Linked DNA regions of Haloterrigena salifodinae. The main gene of each other region encodes a partner of the protein of the gene in region 3 in a complex. Links are inferred from orthologs where the notes say so. Each region holds a gene or a part of one and is shown on either strand. Other genes may lie near its edges. The genes, in order: EH209_RS20560, EH209_RS02615, EH209_RS15215, EH209_RS03430 and EH209_RS08085.

Region 1 (3,647 bases), on a different replicon or contig from region 3:
TGGCTGTGGCGGCCCCGAGGACATGTACGACGTGTTCACGGAAGCCGGCGCCGACGCCGGCCTCGCGGCCTCGATCTTCCACTTCGACGAGTACTCGATCGAGGAGACCAAGGAGTATCTGGACGAGCGGGGCGTCCCGGTTCGACTCTGAACCGCGAGCGAACGAACCGGCGAACGGCTGTCGGCCGTGAGCCAGTGAGCAAGCGGCTTTTTGGTCCAGATTTTTGCGCGAGTGGTGAGTGGAACGAACCCGAGCGGAAAAAGGTGGGAACGGAGTATCTGGACGACCGGAACGTTCCGGTTCGACTCTGATTCGCGAGCGAACGAAACGGTGAATGGCAGTCGGCCGTGAGCCGGTGAGCGAGGCAACTCAGGCCGTTCGTTTCGACTTCCAACACGCTTATATCGACACAGTCGTGCGTTACGACCAGTGAAGTGGCGGTGCACGTGGTGTGGCAAACCTCACGCGGAAGACGACCCTCCCTGTGATAACTGCGGACACAATACCTTCGAGAAGGCGGTCATCCGCGAGGGCGAGGGCGAAGACGAGACAGAGGCCGAGCGAAGCGAGTCCTCGAGGGCGGCCTCGAGCGACCGTGACCCCGCCGTCGACACCGGCGTGACCGAGACGGAAACGGTCGACACTGGCACCACCTACGTCTGGCGGTGTCAGGACTGCGGTCGTGACCACGTCAAGTACAATCCGCCGTGTTCGCGCTGCGGTAACCACGACTTGGAGAAGATCGAACAGAACTACGACGATGTCGACGGCGAACTCGAGACGTCCAGTTGGCTCGAGGTGGCCAAGCCGTACGCGCCGATTCTGGCGGCCATCGTCGTGGTCGCCGCACTGTTCGCGACCGGTGTCGTACCGCTGTCGATCATTCCGGGCGTCGGCGAACCGTCGCCGCCCGACGCGCCGGGGTCGGGCAGCCAGGCCGCGGGGATCGACCTCGAGGCGACCGAACTCGAGGTTCACGACCGACTCGAGACCGAGCGCGATAGCTCGCGCTCGTACGACGACGGACTCGCGGCCTACGCCGAGTACAACAACCGAGCGTACGTGGCGAGCGAGCACGACGGCACGGAATCGGAGGGGGTCCAGCCGAGCGATTTCGGCGTCGGTTGCGGGAGCGCAGGCACCAGCGGTCAGTTGACCCCGCCGCTATCGATCGACGACTACGACGACGAGGCCGCCCTCGCCGACGAGATCGCCGGCGGGCTCGAGACCAGCGACGCGGTCACGGATCCCGAACTCGAGCGCGAGGGGCTCGACTTACACGTCGTCGAGGGGTCAGTCTACGTCCACTACGCAGCCTGCTAGGCGAACGCCGTTTCGTTCTGCACCATGAGGATCAGCGCGCGCCACCGCACAGTAGTTGGCCTGAGTGGTGGGGGACGCGGCGCTATAGTGAGCTGTTGGACGTTCCGATCCCGTCCGGACGGAGCGTGATCTACCTCGAGAGACGTTTCCGGCGAGAAGACGAGGACTCGAGCCCCCGAGATCGAGTGTCGAAGCTCCTGTTCAGGCGGCCGCTTCGAACGCCTCGCGGAAGGAGATGGCCTTCTCGCGGACGTTGACTGCCGCATCCTCGAGGGCCTCGAGCGGATCGACGCCGCCCTCGGTCTTGATCGTGAGGATGGGTTCGGTCTGGCCACCCGACTGTTCGGGGTTGACGTCGTAGGTGGCCGCGCTGACGTTCTCGTGCTCGAGCAGTGCGCCCTTGAGGACGTTCATGAAGGTGTGATCCTCGCCAGCGATCTCGATCGAAAGTTCGGTGTCGGTGCTCTCGGTGACCCGCAGTTCCATGTCCACCGTTCCGGTCGTCGGCCGCTTGTAGCTTTCTGTTCGGGCTCGAGGGACGGCGGTCGGCGACGGGGTCGACCGCGCGTGCGTGATCGGCGATTGCACGACCCGCGATAGGGAGAACCTAAACCAATATACAGCCGCGGCCGAACCACTGGATATGCTCTCGCAGGAGGCCCTCCTGACGATCGCGCTGTCGGTCGTCGTCCCGCTGTTTATGGTGGCATCGGTGCTCGCCTCCGTCGCTGTCGTCCGCAGACTCCACAGCCCCGCCCGCCGCTGGGGCGACGTCGCCCGCTCGCGACTCGTCCTGGGCGTCCCGTGGGGATCGTTGCTCGTGATCGCGCTGGTCTACTGCATCTACCTGTTCGTCCAGGACGGAATCACCGCGTTCGGAAGCCCGGTAACGCTCCCCTACCGCGCGTATTCGTACTTCTATCCGCTGGGAATGCTAACGGCGTCGTTCTCCCACGCCGGCCCGGGACACCTCATCGGGAACCTCGCCGGCGCCGTCGTCGTCGCGCCGATTGCGGAGTACGCCTGGGGCCACTACCCCGACGGACGGGGCGAGACGGCGGCGACGTCGTGGCGGACCAACCCGTGGATCCGCGCGCTGGTAGTCTTCCCGCTGATCGTCGTCGCGATCACGATCGGCTCGAGCCTGTTCGCGCTCGGTCCCGTCATCGGCTTCTCGGGGATCGTCTTCGCCTTCGCAGCCTTTTCGCTCGTCCACTATCCGATCGTGACGCTCATCGGCGTGCTCGGTGTGCAGAGCGCACTGCTGACGCTCTATCGCGCACTCCAGACGCCGATCGGCGTCTACGTGGCCCAGCCGCGGGCCCCGTCGGCGCCCTCGTGGGCGGGCATCGCCATTCAGGGCCACGCGCTGGGATTCTTCATCGGACTCGTCCTCGCGATCGGACTCCTCCGGCAGCGGGGACGCCGTCCCGACGCGCTTCGGGTCTGGATCGCAATCCTGCTGTTCGGCTTCGCTCAGGGTCTGTGGCAGATCTACTGGTTCGGCAGCGCGAACGTCTACTACCTCTTCCAGGGCCCCGGCGTTCTGGTCGTCGTCGTCCTCGCGCTCGTCGTCACGATCGCGATAACGGCCTCGGATCGCCCGGTCGTCCCCGACCGACTCGAGCGTCGCCTCGCTCGACTCCGCGGCTCGGGTTCTAGGTCGCCCGTCGCTCGGCCGTTCGAGATCGCCCGCGGCAGCGATCGGTCGTCGACCTCGCCCCTCGAGCGGATCGGCGAGATCGCGACGGCGGCGACCGACCGGGGGTCGACGCGTCTCTCGTCGGTCACGCGGCGCAAGACGGCGCTGTTCGCCGTGTTGGCCGTCTTCGCCGTCGTCGCCGGCGCGGCGGTCCCGGTCAACCTCTTCGTGCTCGATGACGCGACCGAGGCCTCCGAGTCGGCCGTCCAGATCGATGACTACACGATCCAGTACGCCGAAGGAGTCGAGAACCAGAAGGTCTCGCCGGTCCAGGTGGGACCGCTCGCGGAGGCCATCTCGATCGAGTCCAGCGGGGTGATCGTCTCGAGCACGGAGCGCCAGATCTGGGTGGAGGTGGTGCCGGCCAACCGGCTCGCATTCACCGGCGACGCCGGGGTCGTCGTCGGCGGCCCGGGCTGGCGCGAGACCGTCCACGTCGAGCGGACCGGCTGGGAGCCGGTCGGCAACGACACCGTCTATCAAGTCGAGATCTGGCCCGAGGGGGAAGACCGACGGCTCGCCCACGAGTCCGAGGGGGCGCGGGCGGACGTCCGCATCGACGATCGCAACGTCACGATCGAGTCCCGAGACGGCGAGTTCGTCCTCGAGGTCGAGACGCAG
Region 2 (3,519 bases), on a different replicon or contig from region 3:
GACGAACGAGAACTCGATATTGTACTCCTCGTAGACCTGCGTGAAGATGCGGTGGGTGCCGCCGTAGACGTCGTTGCCGGTGACGACGTGATCGCCGGCCTCGAGGAGGTTGAGCACGGTGTTGATCGAGGCCATCCCGCTGGCGAACGCGCGGCCGTAGTCGGCGTTCTCGAGGCTCGCGAGGTTTTCCTCTAGGTCCGTCCGAGTCGGGTTTCCGGTCCGGGAGTACTCGTAGCCGCGGTGATCGCCCGGCGCGTCCTGTTTGTAGGTGGAGTTCGCGAGGATCGGCGTCATCAGCGCGCCCGTTTCGGGATCGGGCTCCTGTCCGGCGTGGATCGAGCGGGTTTCGATTCGGCGCGGCTCCTGCTCGCCGCGTTCGTCGACGCCGTCACTGTCGCTGTCGGAATCGTCCATACCGGCCCAACGACCTCGAGCCGGGTGACTCTTGCTCCTTCGGGCCGGCCGGAAACCGCCTCACTGGAGCTGTCGTCGCTTCGGCGACTCCGTGACCGAGGCCGAGACGACGTGATCGACGAGTTTCGCCTCGATCTTCCGGAGGTGTTCGCCGACCGTCCCGCCTGCGATGCCGACCTCGCGGCCGATCTCCTCGTAGGTCGTCTCCCGGGGCGAGCCGTAGTAGCCGAGTTCAATCGCCGTCTCGAACAGCCGGCGCTGTTTCGGCGTGAGCGACGCGAGGAAGACGTTCTCCTCAGGTTCGAACGGCTGCTTCGTCTCGAGGGTGAGATCGACGGTGTCGGGCACGACCGACCGCGCCCGCTGGAACGACTCCTCGGTCGCGAACAGCGACACCTTGAGATCGCCCCCGCGGACGTACGTCAGTGGCGGGTCGAGGAACACCTGAAAGTCCCGCGTCACCCGCAGGAGTTCGCTGACGGTCTCGTTCGGAACGAACCGCGAACAGACAAAGATTCGGTCGCCGTACTCCTCGATCCAGTAGCCGAGCGAGCCGAGCTCCTCGTCGACGAGCGCCTCGACGCGTTCGAACTCCCCCGCGAGTTCGTAGACCATCACCCCGAGCCCGTCGGGGCGGAGACGGATCCGGTGGATCGCCACGCGGTCGACCCCTTCGCGGCGATCGATCCGCTTTTCGAACGGATGAAACCACCCTCCCTGCGGCGAGAGCCGAAGTTCGTACTGACGCATCAATGCGTAGGAATACCACAGGACCGCTTCAATAAACACCCCCTACGCTCCCAGTTCGCGGGAACCGGCCGACCCACCGCGCTCTCTCCGGCGATCAGCCCGCGGCGCCGTCCGGTTTCGCCCTCATTACCGCCCGACGGCGGGCCGATCGGCTCGTCGCCGCCGCGGCCGTACGAATACGTGCGTTTTATAACGCCGACCGGACAACACCGTCGTACGACTATGCCGAACTCTAATGGCCCTCGTCAGGGATCCCGTAGAAAACTCTCGAACGAACCTCGAAACCGTGGCACCTCGTCGCCACAGCGCGCGATTCAGGAGTACGAGGAGGGCGAGAAGGTCCACCTCAAGATCGACCCGAGCGTCCCCAACGGCCGCTTCCACCCGCGCTTCGACGGACAGACCGGCGAAGTCATCGGCAAACAGGGCGACGCCTTCAAGGTCCAGATCAGCGACCGCGGCAAGGAGAAGACGCTGATCGTCACCGCCGCGCACATGCGCGCCCAGAACCAAGAGAAGACCCGGATCTGAGCGAGCATGACGATCTTCAAGGAGATCGTCGACGAGGAGTTCCTCACGGTCTCGGAAACGAAGGAGCTGCTCGCCGACATCGAAGCCGAACGGGCGTTAGACGAGGACCGGGAGCTGCCGTACGAGCTCGCACGCGCAGTCGAGCACGTCAACCGGTTTACCGTCCTCGAGCCCGCCGAGGCACAGGACCTCGTCGACCAGCTCCAGGAGGTAGAGAAGGTCGATGAACCGACGGCGTACAAGATCGCCAACCTCCTGCCGCGCAACCGCGATGAACTCCGCTCGGTGTACGCACAGCAACGGTACTCGCTGTCGGGTGACGAACTCGACGAGATCCTCAACGTCGTCGCCCAGTACGCCTGACCGCGGGCCGACTCTTTAAGTACGCCGTCGCCGTATGGTTATCACAATGACCGAATCCGATAGCGGCGAGGCGGACGTCCGTCGCGCAGTCGTATTGGACTATCTCGCGCACGGGCTCTCGGACGACAGCCGTCCGCAGTACGAGAAATCGCCGGCCGGCTACGCCCTCGAGACCGATAACTTCGAGCTCTATCAGGTCGCGTTCGACGAGGACGAGCGACTCACGATCGGCAGCGACGTCGTCATCGAGCCCGCCAGCGAACGCGACGTCGTCACCGAAGCCCGGCGGGTCGAGTACGAGGACCTCTCCTCGGGCGCCCAGTCGGAACTCGAGTACGTCGTCGCGGACCTCGTCGAGGACGAGGAGGAACGGTTCGTCGACTTCTACAATGACGCCCAGCCGATCACGCTGCGGCTCCACCAGCTGAACCTGCTGCCGGGGATCGGGAAGAAGCTCCGCAACGGCATCCTCGACGAACGCAAGCGAAAGCCCTTCGAGAGCTTCGAGGAGCTCTCCGAACGCGTCTCCGGGCTCCACGATCCCGACGAAATTCTCGTCGAGCGTATTTTGGAAGAACTGCGCGACGACGACCTGAAGTACCAGACGTTCGTCGGCCGGCGCGAACAGGAACAGAATCAGTGAGAGCTACCCCGTCGCGACCGGCGAGGGGTTCCTGACGGCAACCGGTACCCGTCACAGCCGACAGTCACTTCTCTCCGACGTTAGCGCTCGAGCGACCGGATCGATCGAACGGGACAGTCTCGATAAGAGAGTCTATATTACTAACGTGTTGGCGTCGATTCAATGGCAGTATCCCGACGAACGTGTCTTGCACTCGGCGGAGGCGGCGGTCTCGCGGCGCTTTCGGGCTGTCTCGACTTCGGTTCGGAGACGCCCCAGCTGTCGCTGACGCTGCTGAACTTCGACTCGGAGCGACACGAGATCGACGTCGAAGTGTTTCTCGCGGACGCCGAGGAGTACACCGACGCGGTCGTCTTGCGAGAGCGGTACGAACTCTCGCCGCCGCCCGAGGGCGCCGTCGCGGCGGAACGGACCGACGACGACGCGCTCGAGAGCGATACGTACGTCGTCGACGTCGCCGTTTCGACGGCGCCGGCGGTGAGCGATACGTACCACTTCTATCCGGCGCTGGTCGACGACGACGACCGTACCGATAGGCTCTTCATCGAACTCCGTACCGATCCGGACAGCGGCGACCGCTATATCGACTTTCAGCAAAACCACTGACTCGCCCTCGTCGTCGAACGGTGCCCCTCGAGACGCCCGCGATAGAGTCGGTTCGGATCGGAGCCGCTCGAGGGTCGTACCGAAACCGCGAGACGGTGCGTTTACACCCGTCCCCGCGCAACCACAGTCAATGAGAGACCCAGACGGACTGATCGCGCGGGCGGGCGTCCGCGGCGATCCGGATCGGGACCAGCACTTTCTGGTCGACGATC
Region 3 (3,641 bases):
TTACTCGGAAATTAAGATTGGAAAAGCGTCTGGAGCGGGATTTGAACCACCTGACCTCGCTCACGTCGGTTCACTCGTTCCGGAGTTCGAATTCCTGGTTTCCGTCTTGCCGCTCATTATTGACGAGCATACGCTACCCGGTGCTCGTCGATTGTTGTTTTCGGAAGAAGACGCCCGGAGCGGGATTTGAACCCGCGTCACGACCGTGACAGGGTCGTATGATGGGCCACTACACCATCCGGGCTTCCAACGCAACTCTTCCTTTCCCGGTGACGGTATTAAGGGTTGTGTTCTGGATATTATTCAGTTGTCTTATCATTATCGGAGACCGTCTCTCGTCTGGCGCTCTTGGAAGTAGTCAACCGATAGAGATCGCGTTCCCCAGGGGTCACTTCGGGCTCTCTGCGGAAAAGGCACCTCTAGCGGAATGGGGGCCACCTGAACTTCGCTCACGTCGGTTCGCTTGTCCCGTAGTTCGAATCCCTGATTTCCGGCTTGCCGCTCATTATTGACGAGCACACGCTACGCAGTGCTCGTCGACTTGTTGTTCGCGGAAGAAGACGCCCGGAGCGGGATTTGAACCCGCGTCACGACCGTGACAGGGTCGTATGATGGGCCACTACACCATCCGGGCTTCCAACGCAACTCTTCCTTTCCCGAAGATAGTATTAAGGCTTTCCAATCGATCACCGTGTGGTACGGCGAATCGAATCATGGAGTCCCCCTCGAGCCCCCACTGTGATACACTCCCTCACGCTCCACAAGGAATTTAACTGATACCGGGGTACTGTCGCACGTGATCGGTGCCTCCGGTCAGGGCCGCTCCGGTCGGGTAGCTGCGCTACCCGCTCGAGTTAGTAACCGTTAAATGCGTCCCGGCGGTATTCTGCTGTAGTATCTCGTGACAGCCGCTTCTCTCCCAATAGCCGACACGCACACCAACCCCAACACATGGTAGACGTAAGCCAACACGAACTCGTTCCGGAGCACACCGTACTCGACGAGGACGCGCTCGACGAGGTCCTCGAGGAGTACGACATCGACCGCACAGACCTGCCGAAAATCAAGCGCAGCGATCCCGCCCTGCCGGACGAGGCGGAGATCGGCGACGTTATCAAGATCGTTCGGAACTCACGGACAGCCGACCAGGCAGTCGTATACCGACTCGTGGTGGAATAAATGTCAATAGAACTCAATCGCGAGAAACGGCGAGAGATCTCGCGCGAATACTTCGCGAAGGAACGGATCGCCGAACACCACTACCGGTCGTTCAACGCCTTCCTCAACCGCGGAATGCAGGAAGTCGTCGACGAGAAGGAGACGATCGACACGGACATCGGCGACAAGGAAGGGGAGGAACCCGTTCACGTCAAACTCGGCGACGTCCGCGTCGTGACGCCCCGCGTCAGGGAGGCAGACGGCTCGGAAGAGTTGCTCTATCCGCAGGAAGCCCGGCTACGTAACATTACCTACTCCGCGCCGGTCTTCATGGAGATGTCGATCGTCAAGGGCGAGGAGGGCGACCAGCGGGTCGTCGACTCCACCGAGACGAAGATCGGTCGGATGCCGATCATGGTCGGCTCCGACAAGTGTAACATCGCCGGCTTCTCCGACGAGGAGCTCGTCGAGATCGGCGAAGACCCCGCCGACCCGGGCGGCTACTTCATCGTCAACGGCTCCGAGCGGGTGCTGATGACCAGCGAGGACCTCGCGCCTAACAAGATCCTCGCCGAGTACGACACCAAGTACGGCGACGAGATCCAGGTCGCCAAGACCTTCTCCCAGCGCCGTGGCTACCGCGCGCTCGTTCTCTGCGAACGGAACCGCGAGGGGCTGCTCGAGGTTTCGTTCCCGTCGGTATCGGGCTCGATCAACTTCGTCACGCTCGTCCGCGCGCTGGGGCTGGAGAGCGACGAGGAGATCGTCCACAAGGTCTCGAACGACCCCGAGGTCGTCAAGTACATGCTCGAGAACCTCGAGGCCGCCGAGGTCCAGAGCGAAGAGGAGGCCATCGAGGAACTTGGGAAGCGCGTCGCCTCCGGGCAGGGGAAAAACTACCAGCTCAAGCGCGCGAATTACGTCATCGACCGCTACCTGCTGCCCCACCTCCACGAGGACGGCGTCGAGGAGGAGGACGTCCGGATCAATAAGGCCCACTACCTCTGCCGGATGGCCGAGGCCTGCTTCGAACTCGCGCTAGGTCGGCGCGACTCGGACGACAAGGACCACTACGCCAATAAGCGGCTGAAGGTCAGCGGCGATCTGATGAAGGACCTGTTCCGGACCGCGCTGAACAAGCTGGCCCGGGACGTGAAGTACCAGCTCGAGCGCGCCAACATGCGCAACCGGAACCTCTCGGTCTCGACTGTCGTCCGTTCGGACGTCCTGACCGAGCGCCTGGAGCACCCGATCGCGACGGGCAACTGGGTCGGCGGCCGCTCCGGCGTCTCGCAGCTTGTCGACCGGACCGACTTCATGGGCGTTCTGTCGCACCTGCGCCGCCTTCGCAGTCCGCTCTCGCGCTCGCAGCCGCATTTCGAAGCGCGGGACTTACACGCAACTCAGTGGGGTCGCATCGGACCCTCGGAGACGCCCGAGGGGCCGAACTGTGGGCTGGTGAAGAACTTCGCGCAGTCGATGGAGCTCTCCCAGAACGTCGAGGACGAACAGGAACTCAAACGTGAACTGGCATCGATGGGCGTCGAGGGGATTCCCGGCCTCGAGGGCATCGAACGATCGACCGCAGACGACTGATCAATTATGAGCAGCCAACAACGAGACGCGAAAGTGTACGTCAACGGGTCGCTGGTGGGGACCCATCCCGATCCGCACGAGCTAGCCGAACAGATCCGCGAAGCGCGACGCATCGGCGACGTTTCCGAGATGGTCAACGTCTCGGTGAAAGAGCGCACCCGCGAAGTGATCGTCAACGCCGACGCCGGCCGCGCGCGACGACCCCTGCTAGTCGTCGAGGACGGCGAACCGCGCATCTCCGACCAGGAGATCGAGGCGATACAGGACGGCGACCTCGAGTTCGACGATCTCGTCGAGCACGGCTACGTCGAGTTCATCGACGCTGAGGAGGAAGAGGACATCCTCGTGGCCGTCGACGAAGAGCACCTCACCGAGAAACACACCCACCTCGAGATCGATCCGTCGCTGATCTTCTCGATCGGTGCGGGGATGATCCCCTACCCCGAGCACAACGCCTCGCCGCGTATTACGATGGGTGCGGGGATGATCAAGCAGTCGCTGGGGCTGCCGAGCGCGAACTACCGGATCCGGCCGGACACGCGCCAGCACCTGCTGCACTACCCCCAGCTCTCGATGGTCAAGACCCAGACCACCGAACAGATCGGCTACGACGAGCGCCCCGCGGCGCAGAACTTCGTCGTCGCCGTGATGAGCTACGAAGGGTTCAACATCGAGGACGCGCTGGTCATGAACAAGGCCAGCGTCGAGCGCGCGCTCGCCCGATCGCACTTCTTCCGGACTTACGAGGGCGAGGAACGTCGCTACCCCGGCGGCCAGGAGGACCGCTTCGAGATCCCCTCCCAGGACGTCCGCGGCGCCCGCGGCGAGGACGCGTACAACCACCTGGACGAGGACGGTCTCGTGAACCCCGAGACGGAGGTCGACGA
Region 4 (3,514 bases), on a different replicon or contig from region 3:
ACTCGTCGAACGTCCACGACCGAACAGCCGACCGTCCGTACCGGACGCCGAACTGTACGCGTTGAGGCCGTTCGACACGACAGCGATTCCACGACCGACGAGACGGTTCCTCGTCCCGTCGGTTCCGTATCTTTGGAGGAAACCAATGAGTAGCAAAACTAATCCGAGGCTCAACGATCTCATCGCCGAGCTGAAGTCGACGTCCCGCGAGACGGACGCCGACGTCTGGCGAGATGTCGCGGATCGACTCGAGAAGCCCCGGCGCACCCACGCAGAGGTGAACCTGGGCCGTATCGAGCGATACGCACGCGAAGAAGAGACCGTCGTCGTTCCCGGCAAAGTGCTGGGCTCCGGCGCACTACAGAAATCGGTTACCGTCGCGGCCGTCAACTTCAGTTCCTCGGCCGAGACGAAGATCGAACAGGTTGGCGAATCAGTACCGCTCGAGCAGGCGCTCGAAGCAAACCCCGATGGATCTAACGTCCGGGTGATTCGATGAGTATCGCGGAATTCGACGCAGACGTCGTCGTCGACGCCCGAGACTGCATCCTCGGTCGCGTCGCCAGCGAAGTCGCACAGCGCGCACTCGACGGCGAGAGCATCGCCATCGTCAACGCCGAGGACGCGATCATCACCGGCGACAAGGAGGACGTCTTCGGTACCTACCGCAAGCGACTGCAGCTGCAGTCCGACAGCGGTCCCTACTACCCGAAGCGGCCGGACACGATCTTCAAGCGCTCCGTTCGCGGCATGCTGCCGTACAAGAAGCCCCGCGGCCGAGAGGCGCTCGATAGCATCCGCGTCTACGTCGGCAACCCCTACGAGGGCGACCAGGAAGCGGAAGTGCTCGAGGGGACGTCGCTGGACCGGCTTTCGAACATCCGCTTCGTCCAGCTGGGCGAAGTCTCCGAACAGTTAGGTGCTAACGTCACATGGTAACGAACACGAGTGGAAAGAAAAAGACCGCCGTCGCCCGCGCGACCGTTCGCGAGGGCGAGGGTCGCGTCCGAATCAACTCCAAGCCAGTCGAACTGGTCGAACCGGAGATGTCCCGGCTCAAGATGCTCGAGCCGTTCCGCATCGCCGGCGAGGACCTGCGCAGCGAGATGGACATCGACATTCGCGTCGAAGGCGGCGGCATTAGCGGACAGGCTGACGCCGTCCGCACCGCCATCGCACGCGGCATCGTCCAGCACACCAACGATGCCGAACTCCGCGACGCCTACATGGAGTTCGACCGGTCGCTGCTGGTCAACGACGTTCGCCAGTCCGAACCGAAGAAATGGGGCGGCCCGGGCGCTCGGGCGCGCTACCAGAAGTCCTACCGCTAAGGTGATTCAAGCATGATGGTACCGGTCCGGTGTTTCACCTGTGGCAACGTCGTCGCCGAACACTGGGAGGAGTTCGACGAACGAGCGAACGAGGGCGACGAGGATCCCGAGAAGGTCCTCGACGAACTCGGCGTCGAGCGCTACTGCTGTCGACGCATGCTCGTCAGTCACCGCGACCTCGTCGACGTCGTCTCCCCGTACCAGTAACAATGCAACAACAACAGCACAACCGCTACGAGAAAGCACGCATCCTCGGCGCTCGAGCGCTGCAGATCTCCTACGGCGCGCCGGTGCTGGTCGAAACCGACCAGTCGGAGCCGATCCTCATCGCCGCCGAGGAGTACGACGCCGATGCGCTTCCGTTCACCGTTAAACGGGGGTACGACCGAAAATGACGCTCATCACTGACGTTCGCCTGCGTCGGATCCTCGACTCGCGGGGCAATCCGACCGTCGAGGCCGACGTGGTGACAGAAAGTGGCGGTTTCGGCCGCGCCGCGGCGCCGAGCGGCGCCAGCACCGGCGAGTACGAGGCCGTCGAGCGACCGCCCAGTGAGGCGATCGCCGCGGCCCGCGAGGATGCCGTCCCACGGCTCGTCGGCGAGGCCTACGCCGGCAACCAGCGCGAGGTCGACGCCGCACTGCACGCCGCCGACGGAACCGACGACTTCTCGGAGATCGGCGCCAACAGCGCGGTCGCCATCTCGATGGCCGCCGCGAAGGCCGGTGCCGACGTGCTCGGCGCGCCGCTGTTCCAGCACTTAGGCGGCGCGTTCCGCGGCCAGAACTTCCCGATCCCGCTCGGGAACGTCGTCGGCGGCGGCGAACACGCCGCCGACGCGACCGACATTCAGGAGTTCCTCGTCGCGCCCGTCGGCGCACCCAGCGTCGAGGACGCCGTCTTCGCCAACGCCACTGTCCACAGCACCGTCGCCGACCTGCTCGAGGAACGCGACGTTCCCTGCGGCAAGGGCGACGAGGGGGCGTGGGCGCCGTCGATCGACGACAGCGAGGCCTTCGAGATCGTCGACGAAGCGGTCTCGATCGTTCAGGACGAGGTCGGCTTCAATATCGGCTTCGGACTGGACGTCGCCGGCGCGGAGCTGTACGACAGCGACGCCGGTACCTACGAGTACAGCGACCGGAGCCGCGACACCGACGAGCAGATCGAGTACATCGCGGAGCTCGTCCGCGAGTACGATCTGGTCTACGTCGAGGACCCCCTCGACGAGGACGACTACGACGCCTTCGCCGACCTCACCGACGAAGTCGGCGACCAGACGCTGATCTGCGGCGACGACCTGTTCGTCACGAACACGGATCGACTCGTCGAGGGTATCGACCGCGGTGCGGCCAACAGCATCCTGATCAAGCCAAACCAGATCGGGACGCTGACCGACGCCTTCGACGCGATCGAACTCGCAGCCCAGAACGGCTACGATCCGGTTATCTCCCACCGCTCGGGCGAGACCGAGGACACGACGATCGCACACCTCGCCGTCGCGACCGACGCGCCCTTCATCAAGACGGGCGCCGTCGGCGGCGAGCGAACCGCCAAACTCAACGAGCTCATCAGAATCGCAGACGACGCGACATGACAGATAACGACGCAACCCAAGAAGGGCTCGACGCCGCCGAGGAGGAAATCGACGAGGAGCCGGCCGAGGGGCCGGGTCCCGCCGCCGAGGAGGACGTCGAGCCTGTAGACGAACAATCCGCCGACGCCGAGGCCGCGGAGGCCGACGCCGACGCCGAACCAGCCGCCGACGAGGAGGAAGAAGACGCCGGACCCTCCCTCGACGACGACGTTATGAGCGACGAGGAGGCCGACCTCCTCATCCCCGTCGAGGACTACCTGGGCGCCGGTGTCCACATCGGGACCCAGCAGAAGACCTCGGACATGGAGCGGTTCATCCACCGCGTCCGGACCGACGGTCTCTACGTGCTCGACGTCTCGAAGACCGACGGCCGCATCCGTACGGCCGCGGACTTCCTCGCCAACTACGACCCCGAGCAGATCCTGGTTACCTCGAGTCGCCAGTACGGTCGGTTCCCGGCGGAGAAGTTCGCCGAGGCCGTGGGCGCCCGCGCCCGCACCGGCCGCTTCATCCCGGGCACGCTGACCAACCCCAAGTACGACGGCTACATCGAGCCGGACGTGCTGGTCGTCACCGACCCGATCGG
Region 5 (3,559 bases), on a different replicon or contig from region 3:
CGTTCCGCTACTGTGACGGACTCGAGGAACCCGAATGTTACACCGTCGAGGAGGAGTGTGCGGACGGCTCGCCGAGCGAGCCGCTCCGGACCGTGTCGTTCGTCGACGCCCCGGGTCACGAGACCCTCATGGCGACGATGCTATCGGGCGCCTCGCTGATGGACGGCGCCGTGTTGGTGGTCAGCGCCAACGAACCCGTCCCGCAGCCCCAGACCGAAGAGCATCTGATGGCGCTCGACATCATTGGCATCGACAACATCGTCATCGCTCAGAACAAGGTCGACCTCGTCAGCAGCGATCAGGCTCGTCAGAACTACGAGGAGATCCAAGAGTTCGTCGAGGGCACCGTCGCCGAAGGCGCGCCCGTCGTTCCGGTGTCGGCCGGCCAGGAGGTCAACCTTGACCTGCTGATTCAGGCCATCGAGGAGGAGATCCCCACGCCCGACCGGGATCCCGACGCCAATCCGCGGATGCACGTCGCCCGCAGTTTCGACATTAACAAGCCGGGAACGAGCGCGAAGGATCTCGCCGGCGGCGTCCTCGGAGGCAGCCTCGTACAGGGTCAACTCGAGGTCGACGACGAGATCGAAATCCGCCCCGGTCGCGAGGTCGAGGAAGGCGGCCAGACCGAGTACGTCCCGATCGAGACGACGGTTCGGTCGCTGCAAGCCGGCGGAGAGACCGTCGACACCGTCACGCCGGGCGGCCTGCTTGGCGTCGGAACCGGTCTCGACCCCTCGCTGACGAAAGGCGACGCGCTGGCCGGCCGACTCGCCGGGCCGCCGGGATCGCTCCCGCCGACCTGGCAGTCCTTCACGATGGAGGTCGACCTGCTCGAGCGCGTCGTCGGCGCCGAGAGCGGCGAGACGGTCGACGAGATCAGCACGGGCGAACCGCTGATGATGACCGTCGGCACGGCGACGACCGTCGGCGCCGTCACCAGCGCCCGCGAGGGCGAGTGCGAGGTCAACCTCAAGCGGCCCGTCGCCGCCGAACCGGGCGCGAAGATCGCGATCAACCGCCGCATCGGCGCGCGCTGGCGGCTGATCGGGCTCGGAACGCTCACAGAATAACACGACCGACGACGAGACATCCGACAACGAATGGCTACGCCGACGCAGGTCGCCCTCGACACGAGCGCGCTCATGATGCCCGTCGAACTCGACGTTCGGCTGTTCGACGAACTCGAGCGGTTGCTCAACGACTACGAGGCGACGGCTCCCCAAGCCGTCCTCGAGGAACTCCGTCGCCTCTCGGAGAAGGGCGGCGAGGAGGGAACGGCCGCGAACGTTGGCCACGATCTGGCGACCGAGCGCTGTCTCGTCGTCGACACGGAGGCGTCGTACGCCGACGACGCGCTGGTCGAACTCGCCCGCGAGGACGTCGTCGACTACGTCGTCACGAACGATCGCCCGCTGCGCGACCGGGTGCTCGAGGCGAGTGTACCGGTAATTGCATTACGCGGGAGAAACAAGTTAGCGATCACTCAACCATAGAATGTACAAACGGGTCAAACTGAAAGACACGGTAGAAGTACCGCCGGAGGAGCTCGGCGACGTCTCGCCGGACCTCGTGAAGCGACTGCTGCAGGACAAACTCGAGGGGCGCATGGACGAGGAGGTCGGTAGCGTCGTCTCGGTTACCGAGGTTCACGACATCGGCGAGGGGACGGTCCTCCCGAACCGACCGGGCGTCTACTACGAGGCCGAGTTCGACGCGGTCACCTTCGATCCGCAGATGCAGGAAGTCGTCGACGGCACCGTCGTCGAAGTCGTCGAGTTCGGCGCCTTCGTCGGCATCGGCCCGGTCGACGGCCTACTGCACGTCTCGCAGATCAGCGACGAGTACCTCGCCTTCGACGGCGAGAACCAGCGGCTCTCCTCGAACGAGTCCGACCGCGCGCTCGGCGTCGAGGACGCCGTCCGCGCTCGGATCGTCACCAAAAGCATCGACGAGCGCAACCCGCGGGACTCGAAGATCGGCCTCACGGCCAAACAGCCCGGCCTGGGCAAACACGGCTGGCTCGAGGAGGAACACGAGAAACGCGAAGCCACGACAGCCGAGGGTGAGTAACCATGGCATCGGATCGTCTCGTCTGTCGCGAGTGTCACCGGGTCAACGAACCCAACAACGACACCTGCGAGAGCTGTAACTCCTCGTCGCTGACCGAGGACTGGGCGGGCTACGTCGTCATCGCCCACCCCGAGGAGAGCCAGATCGCCACCGAGATGCAGGTCACCGAACCCGGCGCGTACGCGCTGAAGGTCCGCTGACGGCGCTGTGACCCGCGACGATTCTCCCGCCGAGACGGACGCGGACACGAACGAGACTACGGACGAAGCAGACGCGGCGTCGACTCCCGACATCGACGATCAGCTACTGGTCCTGCCCGACGAACTCCGCCACGAACTCAAGGAGCCGATGGGTCCAATCGAGACCGACGCCGACCGACTCCTCGAGGACGTCGACGGGCCGCTGATCGCCGTCGGCGACGTCGTCACCTACCACTTCCTGCGAGCGGGTCGCCCGCCGGACGTCGCGCTCGTCGACGAGCGGACCAAGCGGTCGGCCGTCGACGAGGAGATCCGCGAGACCGTCACCGAGGGGACGACCGTCGAGGTCGTCAACCCGCCCGCGGAGATCTCGCAGGCGGTCGTCGAGGCCCTCCTCGAGGGGTTGGCCCGCGACGATCCGACGACCATCCTCGTCGAGGGCGAGGAGGACCTGGTCGCTCTGCCGGCGATCGTCGCCGCCCCCGAAGGCGCGAGCGTCGTCTACGGCCAGCCCGACGAGGGGATGGTCCACGTGAAGATTACCGACGACCACCGGGCGGATATCCGCGAACTGCTCGGTCGGTTCGAGGGCGACGTCGATCGCTTCTGGGAAATACTCGAGGACGGAACGTAGCGCTCGAGCGAATTCGCGATCGGTCCCGATTCGAGCCGACGCCGCGAGTGCGCACGGCGTTTCACAAGAATATTGTCAGCAGGAATTGTTTTCTGAGCTATGGATAGAGCCGTCCTCGCGGGGATCGCCATCGGCGCGGCCGCCGGCGGGGCGCTACGCGTCGCGTTCGGCTCGAACTGGTTCCTAATCACCGCCGTGGTTGCGATCTACGCCGGCTGGGGGTACTTCGAAGTGCGCTACCGTCGACTGCTCTGGAGCGAGTTTCCCACCTTCGATCGGTCGGCGGACCGACTCGGCTACGCGATCGGGCTGTTCGGCGTCACTCTCGGCACCTCGGCGTTCGGCCAGCGGTACGCGGCGGGCGGGGCCGGCATCGAGTTCCTCGTCGGCTACCTCGGCGTTATCGGCTTCCTCCTTACCTCGAGCAGGGCGAGCGCGGACGCCGACTCAGATTGAACAGGGTCGACGCGCTTCCCTGTTCTCGCTCGACCGACACGCTGTCACTCGAGGACCGTGTGCTCGAGTGTGCCGATTCCCTCGATCTCGAGTTCGACCGTATCCCCGTCCTCGAGGAACGTCCCCAACTCGAGTCCACAGCCCTCGCCGACGGTGCCGCTTCCGATGACGTCGCCCGGATGCAGCGTCTCGGACC

The links.
Region 1: EH209_RS15215 (region 3) and EH209_RS20560 share a complex: the UniProt entries of both Methanocaldococcus jannaschii proteins name them as parts of the RNA polymerase complex. The link is inferred for Haloterrigena salifodinae from one-to-one orthologs.
Region 2: EH209_RS15215 (region 3) and EH209_RS02615 share a complex: the UniProt entries of both Methanocaldococcus jannaschii proteins name them as parts of the RNA polymerase complex. The link is inferred for Haloterrigena salifodinae from one-to-one orthologs.
Region 4: EH209_RS15215 (region 3) and EH209_RS03430 share a complex: the UniProt entries of both Methanocaldococcus jannaschii proteins name them as parts of the RNA polymerase complex. The link is inferred for Haloterrigena salifodinae from one-to-one orthologs.
Region 5: EH209_RS15215 (region 3) and EH209_RS08085 share a complex: the UniProt entries of both Methanocaldococcus jannaschii proteins name them as parts of the RNA polymerase complex. The link is inferred for Haloterrigena salifodinae from one-to-one orthologs.

The regions. Positions count from the first base shown.
Region 1 is NZ_RQWN01000005.1:78,855-82,501, reverse strand. The notes cover bases 169-3,071. They hold EH209_RS20560 (DNA-directed RNA polymerase subunit L), read right to left. Parts: upstream 1,811-3,071; coding sequence 1,526-1,810; downstream 169-1,525. Other genes in these bases: EH209_RS20555 (rhomboid family intramembrane serine protease), read left to right, coding at 1,968-3,071; EH209_RS20565 (hypothetical protein), read left to right, coding at 431-1,324. Also shown: imidazole glycerol phosphate synthase subunit HisF, read left to right, coding at 1-151; more of EH209_RS20555, read left to right, coding at 3,072-3,647. UniProt on the Methanocaldococcus jannaschii protein: DNA-dependent RNA polymerase (RNAP) catalyzes the transcription of DNA into RNA using the four ribonucleoside triphosphates as substrates.
Region 2 is NZ_RQWN01000001.1:501,810-505,328, forward strand. The notes cover bases 605-3,379. They hold EH209_RS02615 (RNA polymerase Rpb4 family protein), read left to right. Parts: upstream 605-1,701; coding sequence 1,702-2,058; downstream 2,059-3,379. Other genes in these bases: EH209_RS02605 (helix-turn-helix domain-containing protein), read right to left, coding at 605-1,164; EH209_RS02610 (50S ribosomal protein L21e), read left to right, coding at 1,387-1,695; EH209_RS02620 (DUF655 domain-containing protein), read left to right, coding at 2,105-2,701; EH209_RS02625 (hypothetical protein), read left to right, coding at 2,864-3,307. Outside these bases: EH209_RS02600 (cystathionine gamma-synthase), read right to left, coding at 1-414; more of EH209_RS02605, read right to left, coding at 475-604; EH209_RS02630 (16S ribosomal RNA methyltransferase A), read left to right, coding at 3,438-3,519. UniProt on the Methanocaldococcus jannaschii protein: DNA-dependent RNA polymerase (RNAP) catalyzes the transcription of DNA into RNA using the four ribonucleoside triphosphates as substrates. This subunit is less well bound than the others.
Region 3 is NZ_RQWN01000003.1:134,443-138,083, reverse strand. Bases 570-3,466 are described here. They hold EH209_RS15215 (DNA-directed RNA polymerase subunit B''), read left to right. Parts: upstream 570-1,179; coding sequence 1,180-2,754; downstream 2,755-3,466. Other genes in these bases: rpoB (DNA-directed RNA polymerase subunit B), read left to right, coding at 2,761-3,466; EH209_RS15220 (DNA-directed RNA polymerase subunit H), read left to right, coding at 952-1,179. In the rest of the region: more of rpoB, read left to right, coding at 3,467-3,641. UniProt on the Methanocaldococcus jannaschii protein: DNA-dependent RNA polymerase (RNAP) catalyzes the transcription of DNA into RNA using the four ribonucleoside triphosphates as substrates. The Rpo2 subunit (Rpo2N and Rpo2C in this organism) is implicated in DNA promoter recognition and in nucleotide binding.
Region 4 is NZ_RQWN01000001.1:669,472-672,985, reverse strand. The notes cover bases 171-2,940. They hold EH209_RS03430 (DNA-directed RNA polymerase subunit N), read left to right. Parts: upstream 171-1,343; coding sequence 1,344-1,538; downstream 1,539-2,940. Other genes in these bases: rpsB (30S ribosomal protein S2), read left to right, coding at 2,925-2,940; eno (phosphopyruvate hydratase), read left to right, coding at 1,723-2,928; EH209_RS03425 (DNA-directed RNA polymerase subunit K), read left to right, coding at 1,541-1,726; EH209_RS03435 (30S ribosomal protein S9), read left to right, coding at 933-1,331; EH209_RS03440 (50S ribosomal protein L13), read left to right, coding at 496-939. Outside these bases: more of EH209_RS03445, read left to right, coding at 146-170; more of rpsB, read left to right, coding at 2,941-3,514. UniProt on the Methanocaldococcus jannaschii protein: DNA-dependent RNA polymerase (RNAP) catalyzes the transcription of DNA into RNA using the four ribonucleoside triphosphates as substrates.
Region 5 is NZ_RQWN01000001.1:1,612,893-1,616,451, forward strand. The notes cover bases 471-3,285. They hold EH209_RS08085 (DNA-directed RNA polymerase), read left to right. Parts: upstream 471-1,497; coding sequence 1,498-2,073; downstream 2,074-3,285. Other genes in these bases: EH209_RS08075 (translation initiation factor IF-2 subunit gamma), read left to right, coding at 471-1,073; EH209_RS08080 (PIN domain-containing protein), read left to right, coding at 1,104-1,496; spt4 (transcription elongation factor subunit Spt4), read left to right, coding at 2,076-2,273; EH209_RS08095 (GTP-dependent dephospho-CoA kinase family protein), read left to right, coding at 2,281-2,907; EH209_RS08100 (hypothetical protein), read left to right, coding at 3,007-3,285. Outside these bases: more of EH209_RS08075, read left to right, coding at 1-470; more of EH209_RS08100, read left to right, coding at 3,286-3,363; EH209_RS08105 (fumarylacetoacetate hydrolase family protein), read right to left, coding at 3,408-3,559. UniProt on the Methanocaldococcus jannaschii protein: DNA-dependent RNA polymerase (RNAP) catalyzes the transcription of DNA into RNA using the four ribonucleoside triphosphates as substrates.